DNA from 2 places in the Peribacillus sedimenti genome. Region 1 is predicted to be linked to the other one. Evidence: predicted binding sites of a transcription regulator. Region 1 holds the regulator's gene; the other holds the start of a gene.

What was found. Region 1 encodes NrdR, which represses ribonucleotide reductase genes. Its sites were predicted from a motif close to AACACNATATATNGTGTT; they were not measured.
Region 2: the regulator NrdR is predicted to act here: its motif matches at 6,231-6,248, upstream of V1500_RS18840 (vitamin B12-dependent ribonucleotide reductase).

Annotation. Positions count from the first base shown of each region.
Region 1 is NZ_CP143547.1:4,127,877-4,137,748, reverse strand. Features, by position in the region: gene polA (DNA polymerase I) at 1-1,714, shown strand, start outside; gene mutM (DNA-formamidopyrimidine glycosylase) at 1,844-2,671, shown strand; gene ytaF (sporulation membrane protein YtaF) at 3,005-3,631, shown strand; gene coaE (dephospho-CoA kinase) at 3,650-4,252, shown strand; gene V1500_RS20285 (glyceraldehyde-3-phosphate dehydrogenase) at 4,551-5,582, shown strand; gene speD (adenosylmethionine decarboxylase) at 5,909-6,289, shown strand; gene V1500_RS20275 (hypothetical protein) at 6,544-6,957, shown strand; gene nrdR (transcriptional regulator NrdR) at 7,027-7,494, shown strand; gene V1500_RS20265 (replication initiation and membrane attachment family protein) at 7,576-8,979, shown strand; gene dnaI (primosomal protein DnaI) at 8,987-9,872, shown strand, end outside.
Region 2 is NZ_CP143547.1:3,828,314-3,838,185, forward strand. Features, by position in the region: gene V1500_RS18820 (SA1362 family protein) at 176-577, shown strand; gene V1500_RS18825 (patatin-like phospholipase family protein) at 943-1,833, opposite strand; gene splB (spore photoproduct lyase) at 1,925-2,950, opposite strand; gene V1500_RS18835 (hypothetical protein) at 3,095-3,283, shown strand; gene V1500_RS18840 (vitamin B12-dependent ribonucleotide reductase) at 3,520-6,081, opposite strand; gene V1500_RS18845 (biotin/lipoate A/B protein ligase family protein) at 6,513-7,349, opposite strand; gene V1500_RS18850 (rhodanese-like domain-containing protein) at 7,539-7,922, shown strand; gene gcvPB (aminomethyl-transferring glycine dehydrogenase subunit GcvPB) at 8,009-9,466, opposite strand; gene gcvPA (aminomethyl-transferring glycine dehydrogenase subunit GcvPA) at 9,459-9,872, opposite strand, start outside.

The sequences.
Region 1 (9,872 bases):
AGTAACCTCAGATATATTTGCCGGTGAAAATGGACTCTACATTGAAATATTAGAGGACAATTACTTTCATGGTGAAATCCTTGGTGTCTCCGTTTCGAACGAAAAGGGCAATTTCTTTATTCCTGCACAGCTGGCTTTATCCTCAGCTTCTTTTAAGGAATGGGCAGAGGATGAGATGAAGAAAAAGACTGTCTATGATGCTAAGCGTGCCATTGTCGCACTGAAACGGCGGGATATTCAATTAGCGGGAATCGAGTTCGATGTCTTTTTGGCTTCGTATATCCTAAACCCATCTGAGCAGGCGGTTGATGTGGCTGCGGTGGCCAAAGCGCAGCTGGAAATTTCTCTTCAGCCGGATGAAGTCTTTTATGGAAAGGGAGCAAAACGGAAAGTCCCTTCGGAAGATCTGCTGAGCGAGCATTTGGTTCGTAAAGCAGATGCCGTCTTCAAATTGAAGGAGCCAATGATAACGGCCCTGGAGGAAAACGAACAATATCATTTGCTCACAGAGCTTGAGATGCCGCTTGCCATCATCCTTGCCGGAATGGAGATACAGGGTATTAAAGTAGATGTTGACAGACTAAAGGAGATGGGCGTCGAGCTCACAAGCAGGATCCGATCTATCGAGGAAAAAATTCATACGCTGGCCGGAGAAGAGTTTAATATTAATTCACCGAAGCAGCTCGGAGTCATTCTGTTTGAAAAGCTGAAGCTGCCTGCAGCAAAGAAGACTAAGACTGGATACTCTACATCAGCGGATGTTTTAGAGAAGCTGGAGCATCAACATGAAATAGTTAGGGAAATTTTGCATTACCGGCAGCTGGGAAAACTGCAGTCGACATATATAGAGGGCTTGTTGAAAGTCGTCCATTCGGATACCTGCAAGGTCCATACCAGATTTAATCAGGCATTAACGCAAACTGGCCGGTTAAGTTCTACAGACCCCAACCTGCAAAATATTCCAATTCGCCTGGAAGAAGGACGCAAAATCAGGCAAGCCTTCATTCCATCAGAAAAGGACTGGATCATTTTTGCCGCAGACTATTCACAGATTGAGTTGCGTGTGCTCGCGCATATTGCAAATGATGCCGGTTTAATCGAAGCATTCCGTGACGATATGGATATTCATACGAAGACGGCCATGGATGTCTTTCATGTTTCACAGGAAGAAGTAACTTCCAATATGCGCCGCCATGCAAAGGCAGTAAACTTTGGAATTGTTTACGGAATCAGCGATTATGGCTTGTCGCAAAGTCTGGGGATTACCCGAAAAGAAGCCGGAAATTTTATTGACCAATATTTAAAGAGCTTCCCGGGCGTTAAGGAATACATGAGCGAGAGCATCCAGGAAGCAAAGCAAAAAGGTTATTCCACTACCTTGCTTCAAAGAAGGCGTTATATTCCTGAAATAACCAGCAGAAACTTTAATGTAAGAAGCTTTGCAGAACGTACTGCGATGAATACTCCGATCCAGGGGAGTGCCGCTGACATCATCAAACTTGCGATGATCAACATGAGCGAGAGGCTTAAAGAAGAAAAGATGCAGGCTCGACTTTTATTGCAGGTACATGATGAACTTATCCTGGAAGCGCCAAAGGATGAGTTGGAGATCCTTATGAAGATCGTACCTGAGGAGATGGAACGAGCCATTGAATTGACGGTTCCGTTAAAGGTCGATTATGCATATGGCCCTACGTGGTTCGATGCAAAATAATCTAGAATTTGTTCTAAATCATGGTTTATATATTGTTTGCGAGTGAGCTATAAAATATAAAGCATTTTAAAAGATGGCCCGGCTCCTTCAACAACAGAAAAGGGATCTATCTTGAAAGGAGGGCGCCATATGCCTGAACTACCTGAAGTTGAAACAGTACGGAGGACACTTGAACAGCTTGTGGTGGGGAAAACCATTGATCATGTTTCGGTTTTCTGGCCAAAAATAATTAAAGCACCGCTCGATGTTGAACAGTTCCGCGACGCCCTCAAGGGGCAGACTATTCATTCGATAGGGCGAAGGGGGAAATTTTTAATTTTCCAGCTGGATGACTATGCTATGGTTTCCCACTTGAGGATGGAAGGAAAATATGGGCTCTATCCTGAAGAGGAGCCTTATGATAAGCACACACATGTAATCTTTAACTTTACCGACGGATCCCAGTTGAGATATCGCGATGTCCGGAAATTCGGCACGATGCATCTGTTCGCAAAGGGCAGGGAATTAAATGAGCTGCCTCTTCTCCACCTTGGTCCTGAACCTTTGTCCGAAGGATTTACTATAGAATATTTGGCTGAAAGGCTGGCAAGAACGAACAGAAAAATAAAACCCGTTCTCCTCGACCAAACCATAGTAGTGGGTATTGGCAATATATATGTTGATGAATCCTTATTCAGGTCAGGAATACATCCTGAAAGAATCGCATCGACATTAACTGATGAGGAAATCGAACGCTTGCACAATGAAATTGTCCAAACATTATCGGAAGCCGTTGAGAAAGGCGGCAGTACTATCCGGTCGTATGTCAACTCTCAGGGACAAATCGGGATGTTCCAGCTTGAGCTTTTCGTTTACGGACGAAAGGGCGAGGAGTGCAAGCGCTGCGGCAAACCGCTTGAAAAGCTGACAGTAGGCGGAAGAGGGACTCATATATGTCCATCCTGCCAGCCACTGTAATTAAGAAAAACGAAAGGCTCCAAAAATCGCGACAGACTTAAGACATCGAGGTGGCCGTTCCCCTGCAGCCACAACGGCTAGCGCCAACTAGTTGTATAATGAGAAAAATCAGACCGTTCATCCAGCCGCAGCAGGCATAAGACTTAACGCAAGGAGGATGTTCCCAAGGCACTTCAACGCATATCTAATGATTCCGAATGGGCTGAACGCCTGCAGCAAGAAAAGAATGTCACATAATTTCAATTGCCGATTTTGTTTGTAATAATGACACACACCCAATTTGCTCCTTCCATATACTATCCTAGCACTAGGGAGGGAGGGAGCGTCCATTATATGTGGCTGCAGCTATTATTTCTTGCTTTTGCCGTAAGTATTGACAGTTTTGGCGTAGGACTGACATATGGGCTGAAAAAAATGAAGATTTCAGTGGCATCTATAGCAGTGATTGCATGTTGTTCTGCTATCAGTCTAGGTGTTTCCATGACGATTGGGGAAATGATTAGCCGTTTTTTCTCAGCAGTAACTGCAGAAAAGATTGGCGGCTCGATACTTATCTTCATTGGATGCTGGGTGGTATATCAATATTTCAGGCCCGAAAAACAAATGGAAGAAAAGCATGAGAAAACTTTGATTAATCTGGAAATCAAGTCTCTTGGATTAGTTATCAACATTCTGCGCAAACCTTTAACAGCTGATTTTGATAAATCAGGTGCAATCAATGGGATTGAAGCCTTCATGCTTGGATTGGCTCTTTCTTTGGATGCCTTTGGTGCTGGGATAGCGGCGGCTATGATTGGCATATCACCTATCATTCTGTCTATAATCTCAGCGTCCATGAGCGGTTTATTCATATGGGGAGGCGTACAGAGCGGAAAGCTGCTGGCAGAGAACCATCTAATTAGAAAAATTACTTTTCTTCCCGGAGTTTTACTTATCATAATCGGAGTTATAAAATTTTGAACGATTAAGGAGCTTTGTATGGGACAGGTGATAGGCATTACCGGGGGAATTGCAAGCGGCAAGAGTACAGTCAGCAGTTATATCAGAGAGGAATTAGGCTATATAATTATCGATGCAGATATAGCAGCACGAGTGGTGGCCGAACCGGGGGAGAAGGCATTCAATCAAATCGTGGAAGCATTTGGGCAAGAAATCATTGGTGCTGACGGATCGATCAACCGCCCCAGATTGGGAGCAATAATATTTCATAATGAAGAAAAGAGGCTGTTGCTGAATAGTATTGTCCATCCAGCTGTTAGGGCATGGATGAATGAACAAAAGGAGCTGGCTTTCTTGCGTGGAGAAAACACGGTTTTTATGGATATTCCTCTTCTGTTTGAAAGCAATCTAACCCATATGGTGGATAAAACGATTCTTGTTTATGTTGACCCTGATATTCAATTGGGACGTTTAATGAACAGAAACCAGCTGGATGAAAAGGAAGCTAAGGCCAGAATTTCCTCTCAAATGCCGCTTACTCAAAAAAAAGAACTGGCTGACGTAGTCATTGATAATAATGGAGATATCTCTGAAACGAAGCGTCAGGTTAAAGCCGCCTTGCATAATATGGGTATTCTATAAATCTTGGTTTCTAACTCCAGGACGGGATTAACCTGGCATGGTGATTCTTGGGCATAACCGTAGCATGATACCAAAATGTATTTTTCCAAAAACCCGTATATAACATCAGGAAAGCCGACTTGGGCTTTCCTTTTTTGTATGAATTTGATGAAAATAGATATTTTACAAGATAAATTACAAACAGGTTGGAAAATTAAAAAAATTATACATTTAGTCCTCACATTTTTTCGTTAATATGTTATACTAATTCCAAGAATAATCCGAAAAAGTATAACATTAATTCTGGAGGGCCGAATAAATGAAGGCGAGAATAGCAATCAACGGGTTTGGTAGAATTGGAAGAATGGTTTTCCGTCAGGCAATATTGGAAGGTAATCTCGATATTATAGCAATTAATGCAAGCTATCCTGCAGAAACATTAGCTCATTTAATACAATACGATACAAATCATGGAAAATTTGAAGGAGAGGTGGCTGCCGAGGAAGGTGCTCTCATAGTAAATGGCCACCGTGTTCAGTTAATAAACAACCGGGATCCAAAACAGCTTCCGTGGAAAGAGATGAACATAGATATCGTCATAGAAGCAACTGGTAAATTCAATGATAGGGAGAAAGCAGCACAGCATCTGGAGGCTGGCGCCAAAAAAGTGATTCTGACTGCTCCAGGTAAAAATGAAGATGTTACCATTGTAATGGGTGTAAATGAGGGCGCGCTTAAAATCGATAAGCACCATGTCATTTCTAACGCATCTTGTACAACCAATTGTCTGGCACCTGTGGTGAAGATACTGGATGAGCAATTTGGGATAGAGAATGGTTTAATGACAACAGTACATGCCTATACAAACGATCAGAAAAATATAGATAACCCGCATAAGGACCTAAGGCGTGCACGTGCTTGCGGACAAAGTATCATTCCGACTACTACCGGAGCTGCCAAGGCTCTTTCGCTTGTACTGCCCCATTTGAAGGGCAAGCTTCATGGTATGGCACTCCGTGTCCCTACACCTAATGTGTCCCTGGTAGACCTGGTCGTGGATTTAAAGCAGGAGGTAACCGTTGAGCAGATTAACGATGCTTTCTTAGCTGCTTCATTAGGATCTTTAAGCGGCATTTTGGATTTTACGACAAAGCCATTGGTTTCCGTTGACTTTAACAGCAATCCACACTCTGCTATCATTGATGGGCTTTCTACCATGGTGATTGGAGAAACTAAGGTAAAAGTGCTTGCCTGGTACGATAATGAGTGGGGATATTCAACAAGAGTAGTGGATCTTGCGAAATATGTAGCCCATGAATTGCTTAGCATGCAACACGTCAAGGTTGGATAAATAGGATACCTGCCTGCTAAACCTGCTGTTCTCATCAGCAGGTTTTTTTTGACATAAAACATTTCATAGCTGCAAAGTCGGCTTTTAATAATTAAGAATGCTTCTATATTGCGGTCAACCTGGGGAGGAATATAGAACCTAAAAAAATAAATAGATTTATTGCAAATCAAAAATAAACAAAGTATACTATGACTCGTGAACTTGTTATAGTTCATAAATAGCTACTTAAAGGGTTAGGACCTCTTTGGACTAACTTTCCCCCGTGGTAGTTGTTTGTTAGATTATTGGGTTAGATTCCAAATCATGTTTAAAGGGGGAACTTGAACATGGAAACAATGGGAAGGCATGTCATTTCAGAGCTTTGGGGTTGTGACGTTGGAAAATTAAACGATGTTCAGTTAATTGAACAAATCTTTGTTGATGCTGCATTGAAATCTGGTGCAGAGGTACGTGAAGTAACTTTCCATAAGTTTGCGCCACAGGGAGTAAGCGGTGTGGTCATCATTTCTGAATCACATTTGACCATTCACAGTTTTCCCGAACATGGTTACGCAAGCATTGATGTCTACACATGCGGAGATCTAGATCCTAACATTGCTGCAGACTATATTGCAGAAGCATTACATGCACAGACTCGCGAAATTATTGAACTTCCTCGTGGCATGGGTCCTGTTCAAGTTAAACAAAACAAGGCAAATGCCCTATAAGAAGAAGCCGCAAGAGATGTAGAATTGACTGCATCTCTTTTTTGATGCAAAACTATGTGTATTCCGGTAGAAGCGTGAAGTGACAAGTTTTACATAAGCATTTGTTATTTGATTCGCTATTTAAATTTCACATAAACATGTATAATAGGGGTATCATCATGCAGGGAGCCGGTGTCTTTGGCTCGGAGAAATGTGTGCGGGAGTTCAAATTTTTATAAAATAAACCTGAAATTAAGTCTAAGGATGATGTATAAGTGGGATTGTTTCAGACATTGTTCCAAAGATATTCACAGCAGTGCGAAACAAGTGAAAAGCATTCGGATGAACAGCTTTTGACCAGATACTATAAAGCTACGGCAGACCAGGCCCTATCTTCGCTGCAAGAAGTGTTTTCCAATCAACGCAATTATAAAATACGGTCTGTCTCCAAGGAGCATGGAGAAATGTTTATAGAAACGCTTACTTCTCCAAAAATATTTCTGGTAGCGACATGCATAACTGTTAAACCATTTGAAACAGCTGTTGACTTTACTGCTTCTTCGGATAAAAAGTCTATTGCTGGAATTTACCCTGCGTTAAGAAAGCAAATTAGCGAGGCATACGGCGGCCTTGATCAAAAACTTACAACCATAGGTGCAGGAAAGCGGGGAAGGGGCATCCGTCCGTAAGTTCTCTCCTGTACTGTACACCTGTTTTTCATTACAAAGTATAATCATTTGATTCCGGAGCTGATTGTTATGAAGTGCCCATCCTGTCAATATAATGGAACAAGAGTGTTGGATTCCCGCCCGGTAGATGAGAGTAAATCGATACGAAGGCGAAGGGAATGCGAGGCATGCGGATTCCGATTTACTACATTTGAAAAGGTGGAAGAAATACCGCTTATTGTAGTTAAAAAAGAAGGAACCCGTGAAGAGTTCAGCAGGGATAAAATATTGCGTGGGCTGATTAAGGCCTGTGAAAAAAGGCCGGTTCCCTTAAAAGAACTTGAGGATATTACCAATCACGTCGAAAAGGAGCTACGGAACCAGGGGGTCTCGGAAGTGAAAAGCGACGATATTGGTGAAATGGTAATGGACAAGCTTGCCAAGGTGGATGAGGTGGCATACGTGCGCTTTGCCTCGGTTTACAGGCAATTTAAAGATATCAATGTCTTCATAGATGAACTTAAGGAACTAATAAATAAAGAACGAAATCAGAGCTGAAGAAATCATCCTTTGGCTCTTTTTTAGCTTGCCACCTAGAGAGTGTTTCGATGAAAGAGTGAAAGGAAAGGTTTTGAAGCTATGACAAAGCATTGGCAAGAACTGCTTCCGGTAGACAGATATATGGTATCGGCTGCTGGGCTTCTTCATGAATACGACCGTAAAATAATTACTCTGCTATACCAGCCTTTAATCGGACCGGTTTGCGTCAGTTTGTATATGACTCTATGGAGTGAATTGGAAGAAAACCGCCTCTGGTCACAATCCTCGCTTCATTATAATTTAATGAATGCAATGGGACTTAACCTGGCAGACATTTATTCGGCAAGGATTAAACTGGAAGGCATAGGGCTGCTCAATGTTTATAAAAACAAAGGAGAAGAGGAAACCAATTTTGTTTATGAATTGAATGCTCCTCTTTCACCGGAGCAATTTTTTACGGACGGCATGCTAAATATTTATTTGTATAAAAAAGTGGGTAAGGTCCAATTTGGCAGGCTCAAAAAGCTTTTTTCCGACCAAGTGATAGCTACAGACCAATATGATAATGTGACAAAGTCGTTTACAGAGGTATTTGCCTCAGACCAGTTGGATTCTCTATATGTCACTGACGAAGCGAGAGAGGAGCTGCTTCCTGAAAAAGGAACCAATTTCTTTAGTAAGGCGCAGGCTGGAGACACAAAGGGATTTGATGAATTGTTTGATTTTGACCTTTTGCTCGCCGGCATTAAGTCTTCCTTAATACCCTCAAAGGCTTTCACTCCAAAGGTGAAGGATACCATTGCCAAGCTTTCTTTCCTATATGGTATTGACGTTCTGCAAATGCAGAAGCTTGTGATTGGTTCCTTGGATGTGCAGAATGAAATTGATATTGAAGCCCTCCGAAAAGCGGCAAGAGACTGGTATCAGATAGAGTATAGCAATGAGATGCCCTCCTTGATTGACAGAGTGCAGCCTGCGATATTGCAGTCACAAAAAAATGAGCCTGTTACCAAGGAGGAACAGCTGATTCGCCATTTGGAAACTGTGTCTCCCAGAGAAAGATTAATGCAGCTCTCTGGCGGTGCGGAGCCATCTAATTCAGATTTGCAGATTATCGAAGGAATTATGATGAACCAAAACTTGAATCCGGGCGTCGTGAATGTCCTCATTGAGTATGTAATGCTAAAGACGGATATGAAGCTAACTAAGAGCTATATTGAGAAAATTGCCAGTCATTGGGCACGGAAAAAGGTTGAGACTGTTAAACAAGCGATGGATCTGGCAAAACGGGAGGAAAACCAGTATCAATTATGGGCTCAAGGCAAAAAGGATGGCAGGAATATACAAAAAAGAGCTACCAGGAGTGAAATAGTTCCGGAGTGGCTGAAAGAAGAGAATGCTCCAGCAATGGCGGATAGAAAGCAAAACAAAGCGGATAAAGAAACCGAGGAACGTAAACGCCAGCTGGAGGAAAGACTGAAGAAGCTAAAAAGCAGGGGGTGAATGAATAATGGAAAAAATCGGCGATTCTTTAAGCAAACTCACAAACAGTACAGATTTTCTTAAACGCTATGAACATCTAAAAAATGAGGTTCTTAACGACAAAAGCGTCAGGCTTTTTCTGAATGAAAACAGCTCCCGTATCACAAAGGAAATGGTTGACAAAAGTTTAAGCAAACTCTATGAATTTTCAGCCCAAAGCAAGATGTGCGATAAATGCCCAAGCCTGGACGGCTGTATTAACATGATGCAGGGGTATCACCCAAAGCTTGTCATACGTGGCAACTTGATAGACCTGCAATATGAAGCTTGTCCACGCAAGCTTATTCATGATGAAAAGAGCAAGCAGCAAAAACTCATCCAAAGCCTCTACGTTCCTAAGGAAATCCTGTCGGCGACACTTGAAGATTTTTATCAGAGCGACAGAGGTGATTATCGAATGGAGGCAGTCGACAAGGCAACCAGCTTTGTCGAAGAGTATGCTGAAGGCAAGAAGCAAAAAGGGCTGTACTTATATGGGAGTTTTGGCGTAGGCAAGACCTATTTGCTGGGGGCAATAGCCAATGAATTGGCAGCAAAGAATATACCTTCCATGATTGTGTATGTTCCAGACTTTTTACGCGAAATCAAGGCAGCTATAGGAGATAACACAGTTAACGAAAAAATTGAAATGATAAAGAAAGCTCCGGTGCTCATGTTTGATGATTTCGGTGCAGAAACGATGAGCAGCTGGGCAAGGGATGAAGTTCTAGGTCCGATTTTACAATTCAGGATGCTTGAAAATATGCCCACCTTCTTTACATCCAATTTTGATTACGCTGGCCTTCAAAATCACTTTACCTTTTCTCAGAGAGGAGAGAAAGAGGAGGTCAAGGCAGCAAGAATCATGGAACGAA
Region 2 (9,872 bases), 300 kb from region 1:
AAAGCCTGGCTTCGATAATAGCCGCGAATCTTTGATTATACAGGACACCCCGCCCAAGCTACAAACCCAGCTTGCAGGTAGTTTTGATACTATATCAAAGAGCCAAAATAAATTATAAGATTTAAGTTTAAAAATATCTATTTTTGCTCAAGATGCTCCTAAGGAGGTGTCTTTGTTGAATCGTTCGGTAACATACTTCATTTACTGTATAATCGCTCTTGGTATGATTGGACTAATTGGACAGCTGGTTTACAATCCTGTCGGACTATTTAAAAACCTGCTGATTATTGTTATCGGTGCGGCAATTGTCTATTTTATATACAGGCAATTAACAAAGGGGAAACCTGAAAGGAAAGAGCAGCAAGCATTCTCAAAAGCAGCCCGGCAATCGAAAAAGAGACAGAAAAACAAAAATGCTTCCATCCATGCAAAACGAGATAATGTCGCCAGTATATCCCAAGCAAAATCTTCCAAATCTTCCTCTGCCAGCAAGATAAAGATGCGGAAGAAGTCCGATATACATTTGACCGTGATTGATGGAAAGAAAAATAAAAAGAAGAATCGGGCGTTATTTTAAACGTCCGATTTTTTTATTTAGGCAATTTTAAAGTTTTATAATTTTACCTGACGAACCGTAACTGGTATGGCATACTCACCTGCTATTAGAGGGGCGAGAAAGATGGAAGCGCTCGTCCAGCCTCAGCATGAGAATGCAGGCTAAGCTTATCTGGCTTTTTCATAATTTCGGTCCAAGGGGACAAGCTGCGTCCAATAAACATCTTTTAATGCAAGTTTTTACGTAGTTTGTAATAATTTTAGATAAACATTGTAAGTGCAGGGTGATTGATAAAAATGGACAGCCTTTTAGGCAAGCAAACTAAAAAGCGCCATCAACTTCTAAGACACTTTACTGTTACGATACATGCTTAAGCCAGCCTGAGGCTAATATGACCATCTTCTCAAGAACGCTTGCGCACAGTGCCTTCCACGGTTGATCAGTATCGCTTTGCTTTCCTCGTTCAACAGGAAATCCGTCGCCGAGATTTCCTTCATGGGAACAAAGATAATGTTCTTTACATGTTTGCGGGAGATATACCTCGAATCATGGGCATCCTTCATTGTTTTAAACAGTGCATTGAACATTTCTATCGCATTTTCTATTTTCTGCGGCTTTTTTCTTTCATCATCAGCACTTAATTTTATTCCAAGTACCGGGCGTACCTTTTTCACGTGATCGGAATCGAACAGCCACATTGGGAAATTGCTTAGTACACCCCCATCGACGAATAAATTGCCAAATTTCCGCTTTGTACCGTTGAGCTTGACCGGCTCGAAAAAATAGGGAATGCTGCAGCTCATCCGTACCGCTTTTGCTATAGGAAACGCGGCTGGGTCAATCCCGTAAATTTCCAGATCATCCGGCAGCACAACCAAACGTCCATTTGTTATGTCTGAAGCTATAATTCTTAGTGATTGAAAAGGAATGTCTATAAATGTCCGTACTCCTTTTGCAGCGAGCGTATCACCCACCCATTTTTCCAGGGCATCCCCTTTGTACAGCCCTAATTTCCAATAAAGTAAAAGCCATTTAGCAAATGGGATAGGCAGCCAGTCATGCCGGCGATCTAATAGCACACCTATATCCATATCATTTAGCATTTGATTTATTTCCTGGCCATTGTAGCCCGCTGCGATGAAAGCGGCAATTATCGATCCAGCGCTGGTGCCTGCGGTCCTATTAAAGGAAAATCCTTTCTCTTCCAATACCTGAATTGCTCCTATTAACGCAAATCCTTTAATGCCTCCACCGGAAAATACCCCGTCGATAATCATAGAAGCCCTCCCTTTACCGGCCTTGATAAACTTTAATCCGGCGGGAGGGCAATTATTACTTTTTTATTTATAGACATGCAAGCTGCGTAAATCAGGTGAAATATTGGACCTCTGATTGCGGGAAATAATCGTTTATATAATGACGGATGGTTGATTCCAGCTCCGCTGCTTGTTCATTTTGATAAACATATTTTCCGATTCCATATCTTCCCCACTTATATTTCCTTTTTGATTCATCAAGTTCAAGTTTCGTTTTTGGATAGTTTTTTTGTATCACTTTTTTAGCAGGGGCGGTAAAACGGTGCTGGATTAATTCAAATGTAAGCCCATTGGTGTCCACACCCTGCAATGATTCATGCAATCGCTTGAACAATTCGAGATATCCTTCCTTCCAGTCCTCATGGACATAAATTGGCGCAACGATAAATCCAAGCGGGTACCCAGCTCCCGCCACTTTTCTGGCCGCCTCGATCCTTTCTTCAAAGGAAGAGGTACCGGGCTCAAAATTCTTTATGACATACCGTGAATTTATACTGAAACGAAAGCGTGTTTTGCCATTATGCCTGGCATCCAGGAGATGGTCCACATGATGGAACTTGGTCACAAAACGAAGTAAGCCGTGCTCAGATTCCCCCATGAATTCAATTGTCTTTTTTAAGGAATGTGTCAAATGATCCAGTCCTACAATGTCTGATGTACATGCTGCCTCAAAACGGGTCGGTTCAGGTGCCCTTTCGGCCATATAATTCTTTGCAGCATCAAAAATCTCCTCGAGGTTCACATATGTGCGGATATATGGCTTGCTGCCCAGCGTGGTTTGCAAATAGCAGTAATGGCAGTGGCCCATGCAACCGGTAGCAAGGGGAATGGCATATTCCGCTGAAGGCTTTGACGTATCAAACTTAAGCGTTTTTCTAACACCCACGACGAGTGTTGATTTTGCTGTACGGTATTTTTGAAATTCATTATCGCCTGGCAGGCCCCGAATCTGGTTATGAGACGTCGTTTCCCTTATTTCAATATTCATATCCTCGAATTTCTTCTTCAGCTCCTGGCCGAGCGGATACTCAAGCGCTCTCGGCTCAATATAAACAAGCTGCGGGACAAAAGGTTTCATACAAAACAGCTCCTTTTGCTCAGGGTATGTTTGTCACTCATGTAATTAATGTAATGAGACACCCTAACTGTTAAGGATAGTTTTCCTGTATCCCGGGCTAGTCATAATGTATAAGTTTTGGTAATAAGAGTGGAGGGATGTTCTATGTACAAAAAGAATGAAACCTATGTGACAACAGCACCTGAGGAGAAAAAATTGACAGTTGTGACCGACCATACTTTTCCAAACCTGCGGTTCATGCCGGGAGATTCCGTTGATCAATATAATGAGCAGAAATCCGCAAACCGTATAATGGCTGAAGATGAAATAGGCCAACAAAATGAAAACCTATAATTGCAATGAAAACACAGTTAGCCTGCTCCCTGGAATTCTAAGCTCGCTTGATGTACCCAGTACATTTGCCAGGTGATTCTTGGCAGTCATAAGGACTAGTTACATGATCGACCCTCACGGAACAGATGAAATCTCCTATAGCTGAAACCTGGTCTTCAATTAAAATATCGGCAACAATAAAAACCCCCTGTCCTTCAGGTGAGGAAAGGGGGAAACAGCTTTCAGTAGTATATAAATTATAACCCGCAACGAAGCTGTGCTCCGCAGTTTATACAAGTATTGCAGCCGCCGATTTCTTTAACTTCGCCCTGGCGGCAAACCGGACAAGTGTTGCCTACCTCTGAACCAATTGTTACATTGGTAGAACGAAGCTCATTAATCGTGTCAACAAGAACAACCTTCTGCTTTTCTGCTGCTTCCTGTGCCGCTTCCTGCTCATAAAATGTGTTTTCTTCCGCCTTTAAAGTAAGAACCTGGCTGTCACGGCTTCCATCAACGTATACCGTTCCTCCTTTTGCTCCGCCTCGATAAAGACGTTCGTACACTTTTTCCACTTGTTCTACAGTGTAACCCTTCGGAGCATTTACCGTCTTGCTGATTGAACTGTCAATCCAGCGCTGAATGATGCATTGAACATCAGCATGGGCTTCCGGCGTTAGATCCATGGCCGACACAAACCATTTTGGCAGGTTATTCGGATCGGCATCCTGGTTCCTACCCACGTATTCTTGCACGATGTCAGCCTTCACTTCAATAAATTTGCCGAGACGGCCGCTTCTGTAATATGTGAATGAGAAGTAAGGCTCCAGTCCTGTGGAAACACCTACCATCGTTCCTGTGCTTCCTGTCGGGGCTACAGTGAGCAGATGGGAATTGCGCATTCCATGTTCGAGGATACTCTCTCTAACGTCTTCTGGCATCTTTTTCAAAAATCCTGTGTTAATGAATGCATATCTTAATCGATTTGTTTCTTCTTCGTTTTCTCCTTGCAGGAATGGGAAACTTCCTCGCTCTTTAGCAAGCTCGATGGATGCACGGTAAGCTGATACGGCGATTGTCTCAAACACCTTGTCAACGAGCTGGTTGCCTTCATCGGAGCCGTATTCTGTCTCACAATAAATAAGCAGATCGTGAAGGCCCATTACCCCCAGTCCTACACGGCGCTCGCCAAGTGCCTGTTTTTTATTGGCTTCGAGGAAATAAGGTGTTGCATCGATGACGTTATCCTGCATCCTGACGCCGATTTCGACTGTGCGTTTCAGCTTCTCAAGGTCTACCGTCTTGTTCTCCCTATCAGCCATTTCCGCAAGATTTACGGCAGCAAGGTTACATACTGAATATGGAGCCAGAGGCTGTTCCCCGCATGGATTTGTTGCAACAACCTGCTGCCCATACGCCTTCGCATTCGTCATATCGTTCGCATTGTCAATAAAGAAAATACCCGGTTCTGCAGAATATGTGGCACAGATATTGATCAAGTTCCATAGCTCTTTCGCACGAATGGTACGATACACACGGATTTTATGCCCCTGTTTCTCCCAATCACGCACATCTCCTACATTATGCCATTCCTCATTATAAATTTTCATTTTTTCAGTGTCGTAGCTCTCAACATCGGGGAAGCGGAGCTGGTATTCGGAATCATTTTCAACAGCATCCATAAATTCCTTGGTTAAGCAGACTGAGATGTTGGCGCCGGTCAGAAACTCTGAATTGTGTACGGAATAATTTCCTCCATCTCGAAGCTTCGATTCTGCTTCTTTAATAATCTTTTCATTGAAACCTCCAAGACCCGGGATTGTTTTATAGTTTACAATCCCCTGATACATAGCTGCCTCCTGGTCAGTCAGCGGTGTAAATTTCAATTTCTCCCTGGCATGCTTTTTAATTGTTTCATCCTTTGTATTTTCAACGAGATAACGCAGGATGCGAGGATTTTGCATCTTTGAAATGATGAATTCCACAATATCGGGATGCCAATCAGAAAGCATAATCATTTGGGCTCCTCTTCTGGAGCCTCCCTGTTCCACAAGATGAGTCAGCTTCGCAATATCATCAAGCCAGGAAACCGAACCTGAGGATTTTCCATTAACGCCTTTAGCTAAAGTATTGCGCGGACGGAGAGTAGAACCGTTCGTACCGACGCCGCCGCCGCGGCTCATTATTTCCATCACCTGCTTTCTATGTTCAGATATTCCTTCACGGGAATCCTGGACGAAAGGCATTACATAGCAGTTGAAATATGTTACGTCTGTATCGGCACCAGCTCCGTATAGGACTCGCCCCGCTGGCACAAAATTTAGGTCCGCCAATTCTTTATAGAATTTTTCAAACCATTCTTTCTGCTTGTCATCAGTTTTTTCAACAGCTGAAAGCCCTGCTGCGTTGCGCTTTGCAATTTGCTCGTAATAAATTTCAAGCGGCTTTTCAATTACATCCAGTGAACGGTTGACAATTCCAGTTTCAATCTCTTCCGGCTTGTCTAATACACCGCGAAATTCTTCTTCAACAAGAACCTGGGCTTTCTTGGTTTCCCAGTCGATGTTCACGATGTACCCAAGCCCTCTCGCCGGGAATTTTGGATCTTCTTTGATGGTCAGTACAACAAAATCTCCGCTGGTCAAAGTAATTTTCCCGGTATCCTTAAAAGAATACCGGTCAATCATGACCAGCCTGGATACACCTTTATTTGTCCTGTGCATGTCCGGTGTAATCTCAAATACCTGGGGGAATAAAGAAATGTCTTTGTTCAACCTTTCGACATTAACCTTCATATCTTGCTTAATTACCACTGACATTGCAACCTCTCCTTTAGCTCTATCTCTTCTGTCTCTATATGCCGCGCGTCTATATGTAGTCAATAGATCATCTTTGTAAGTATCATGTTCCCTAAATCTATCATACGAAACCCCCTAAATCAATATATAGTATATAATTTATTTTTTAACATACTACATATTGTGTTATCGGTCATGAGAATTATTTTTGTCAAACACAAAAAAATATAAATTCATAAGAAATATGGAGATAAAGATCATTTTTTGTTGGAAATTCAGTTATTTTTAACATATTTTAAGAGTTGCTTTTTTGGGGATTACATTGACATCTTGTATAGCCTGTCATATATGCGCAAGGGAGTTTACAAGTACTAAAAATTTTATTGAAATTCTCCAGTATCTTTCTAAAAAAAATAAGCGGTGTGAACCGCTTATTTCATTACCGATGATTATTACCGCATAAAATTCCATTCATTGCTTTCGTATTTAGTTCTGGCCAGAGCCATTACCTCTTCTGCCTGTCCCTCAGTTAGTTCATACGGCTGCAGATCAATCCCGAGGCCTTCGGCAAATCCTTTCTTGAAGGCTTCTTTTGCTTCCTGTATATCGATTTTCCTGGACGAAATATCGTTAATGGCTACCGCTTTATTGTGAAAACTCTTCATCATTCGCTCTTTGACTCTTTCGTTAGGAAATTTAAACATGCTGAATAATTTTTCATCATCAAGATCCAGCAGTATGGAACCATGCTGCAAAATGACACCTTTCTGTCTCGTCTGTGCACTCCCTGCTACCTTTCTTCCTTCCACTACCAGCTCATACCAGCTCGGTGCATCAAAACAAACGGAAGATCTAGGCTCCTTCAAAGCCGCTTTTTCTTCATCCGTTCTTGGGACTGCAAAGTAAGCATCCATACCTAAATTACGGAAGCCCATTAGAATACCTTCAGATATTACCCGATATGCCTCCGTTACATTTTTCGGCATTTCCGGATATTCTTCCGTCACGATTACGCTATATGTAAGTTCATGCTCATGTAATACTGCCCTTCCTCCTGTGGGCCTTCTGACAAACCCCAGGCCTTGTTGATGCACTTGTGCTAGGTCAATTTCTTTTTCAGCCTTTTGAAAATATCCGATCGAAAGAGTAGCCGGGTTCCAGCCATAGAATCTGATGACCGGCGGTATTTCCCCCTTGCTATGCCAGTTAAGCAACGCTTCATCCAGTGCCATATTGTACGAAGCAGAACAGTCTCCTGAATCAATAAATCCCCATACTTGTTTTTCCATTGTAATTCAACCCTCTTCATTGCAGCAGTTTAATGAATCCACATAGTAGTGTAACAAAAATTACGGCAAATTTAAAAGAAAGCGATTAAGGCAAAAATAGCCTTTATAAGATATGTTATTAATTTTGTGTTTCTAAGTCAGCGATTATATAATAAAATATGTTTGTACCATTTATAGAGAGAAAGGGGATTGCTTGTGTTATATTTTTTAATAGTTCTGGTTTCGGCTCTTATAGCCTACTCGTTATTTAACTTCATCAGTCAGCGCCGTGCTGTGAAAACACTGACTCAGGAAGAATTCATTCAAGGTTATAGAAAAGCCCAGCTTATTGATGTGAGAGAAGCAAATGAATACGAGGCGGGCCATATTTTGGGCGCGAGAAATATTCCGCTCACGCAGATGAAGACCAGATTAAAGGAACTTCGACAGGACAAGCCTGTTTATTTATATTGCCAAAGCGGATTGCGCAGTGGAAGGGCAGCGCAAATGCTAAAACGCAAAGGATACAATGATTTGTACCATTTAAAGGGCGGATTTAAGCAATGGCAGGGCAAAATTAAAACTAAACATTAAGAATCCATGATGCAATGGATTCTTTTTTTATTCCTGCCTGTGCAGCTCATAAAGAAACCGGGCCTTGCTAAAGGCCCGGCTGGAGATTATGGTTGGTACCTTAGAACTGGCTTACGAGCAGCCAGAGTCTCATCCAATCGTTTTATGACTGTTGTATGAGGCGCTTCCTGAACCACTTCTGGAGTTTCTTCCGCCTCTGTAGCGATTTGAATCATCGCATCTATAAATGCATCCAGAGTTTCCTTTGACTCCGTTTCAGTCGGTTCAATCATCATGCATTCCTCAACGTTCAGAGGAAAATAGATAGTTGGCGGATGATATCCAAAGTCAAGCAGGCGCTTGGCAATATCCAGGGTACGGACGCCGAGTTTCTTCTGTCTTTTGCCGCTCAAAACAAATTCATGCTTACAATGCCTGTCATACGGCAGATCATAAAATGGCGCTAATCTTCTCATCATATAATTGGCATTGATGACTGCATTTTCCGTTACAGCTTTTAAGCCGTCAGGCCCCATTGAACGAATGTACGTATATGCCCTGACATTGATCCCGAAATTTCCATAGTACGGCTTAACTCTTCCAATGGATTGCGGCCTGTCGTAATCAAGGAAGTATTCTCCTTCATGTTTGACTACCAATGGCTTCGGAAGGAATGGGATTAAATCTTTCTTGACTCCCACAGGACCAGACCCTGGGCCTCCGCCTCCGTGCGGACCAGTAAACGTTTTATGGAGATTTAAGTGAACGACATCAAAGCCCATATCGCCAGGCCGTGCTTTTGAAAGGACGGCATTCAAGTTTGCCCCGTCATAATATAGCTTTCCGCCGGCATCATGGACGATTTCGGCCATTTCGAGAATATTTTCTTCAAAGAGGCCAAGCGTGTTCGGATTTGTCAGCATCAATGCTGCGGTATCCGGCCCTACAACCCTTTTCAAGTCCTCAAGGTCTACCAGCCCGTTACTGTCCGACTTAACGGTGACCGTTTCAAAGCCCGCCACTGTTGCAGAAGCTGGATTCGTACCATGGGCTGAATCAGGAACGATTACTTTGGATCTCGCTGTATCTCCATTTGCTTCATGGTACGCGCGAATCATCATAAGCCCTGTCCATTCTCCATGGGCTCCTGCCGCTGGCTGCAGGGTAACCTGGTCCATGCCTGTTATCTCCGTTAAATGCTCCTGTAAGTCATACATTAACTCAAGAGCACCCTGTACAGTATGTTCTTCCTGATAAGGATGAATATGCGCGAACCCATTCATGCGGGCAACATTTTCATTTATTTTCGGATTATATTTCATGGTACAGGAACCAAGCGGATAAAATCCTGAATCCACCCCATGATTCCTGTGGGACAAAGCAGTGTAATGCCGCATAATATCCAACTCGGAAACCTCGGGCAGCGCTGCTTCTTCGGCACGGATATAATCGGCAGGAATCAGCTCCGCTAGCGGTACCGCCTCTACATCCATTTCCGGAAGGCTGTAGCCTATCCGTCCGGGTGTGCTAATTTCGAAGATTAAAGGTTGATCTTGCTTATTCATGGCCATCCCCCAATTCTACAGCGAATTCATGTATTTCCTCTTTGGTTCGCAATTCTGTTACAGCAACCAGCATATGGTCCTTTAATTCTGGATACACCCGGCCTAAGTCGAACCCTCCGATTATTCCCTTTTGGTATAAACTGTCACTTAATTGCTTGTATGAGCCTGGCAGTTTTATGACAAACTCATTGAATGAAGGACCTTCAAAAACAATCTCAATCCCTTTTGCCTTTAACGCATTCTTAGCGTAATGGGATTTTTGAATATTTCGTATCGCCATCTCCTTGACACCCTGTTTCCCAAGAGCCGTCATCGCAACGGAAGCCGCAAGGGCATTCAGCGCCTGATTGGAACAAATATTGGAGGTAGCTTTGTCCCTGCGGATATGCTGCTCCCGGGCTTGAAG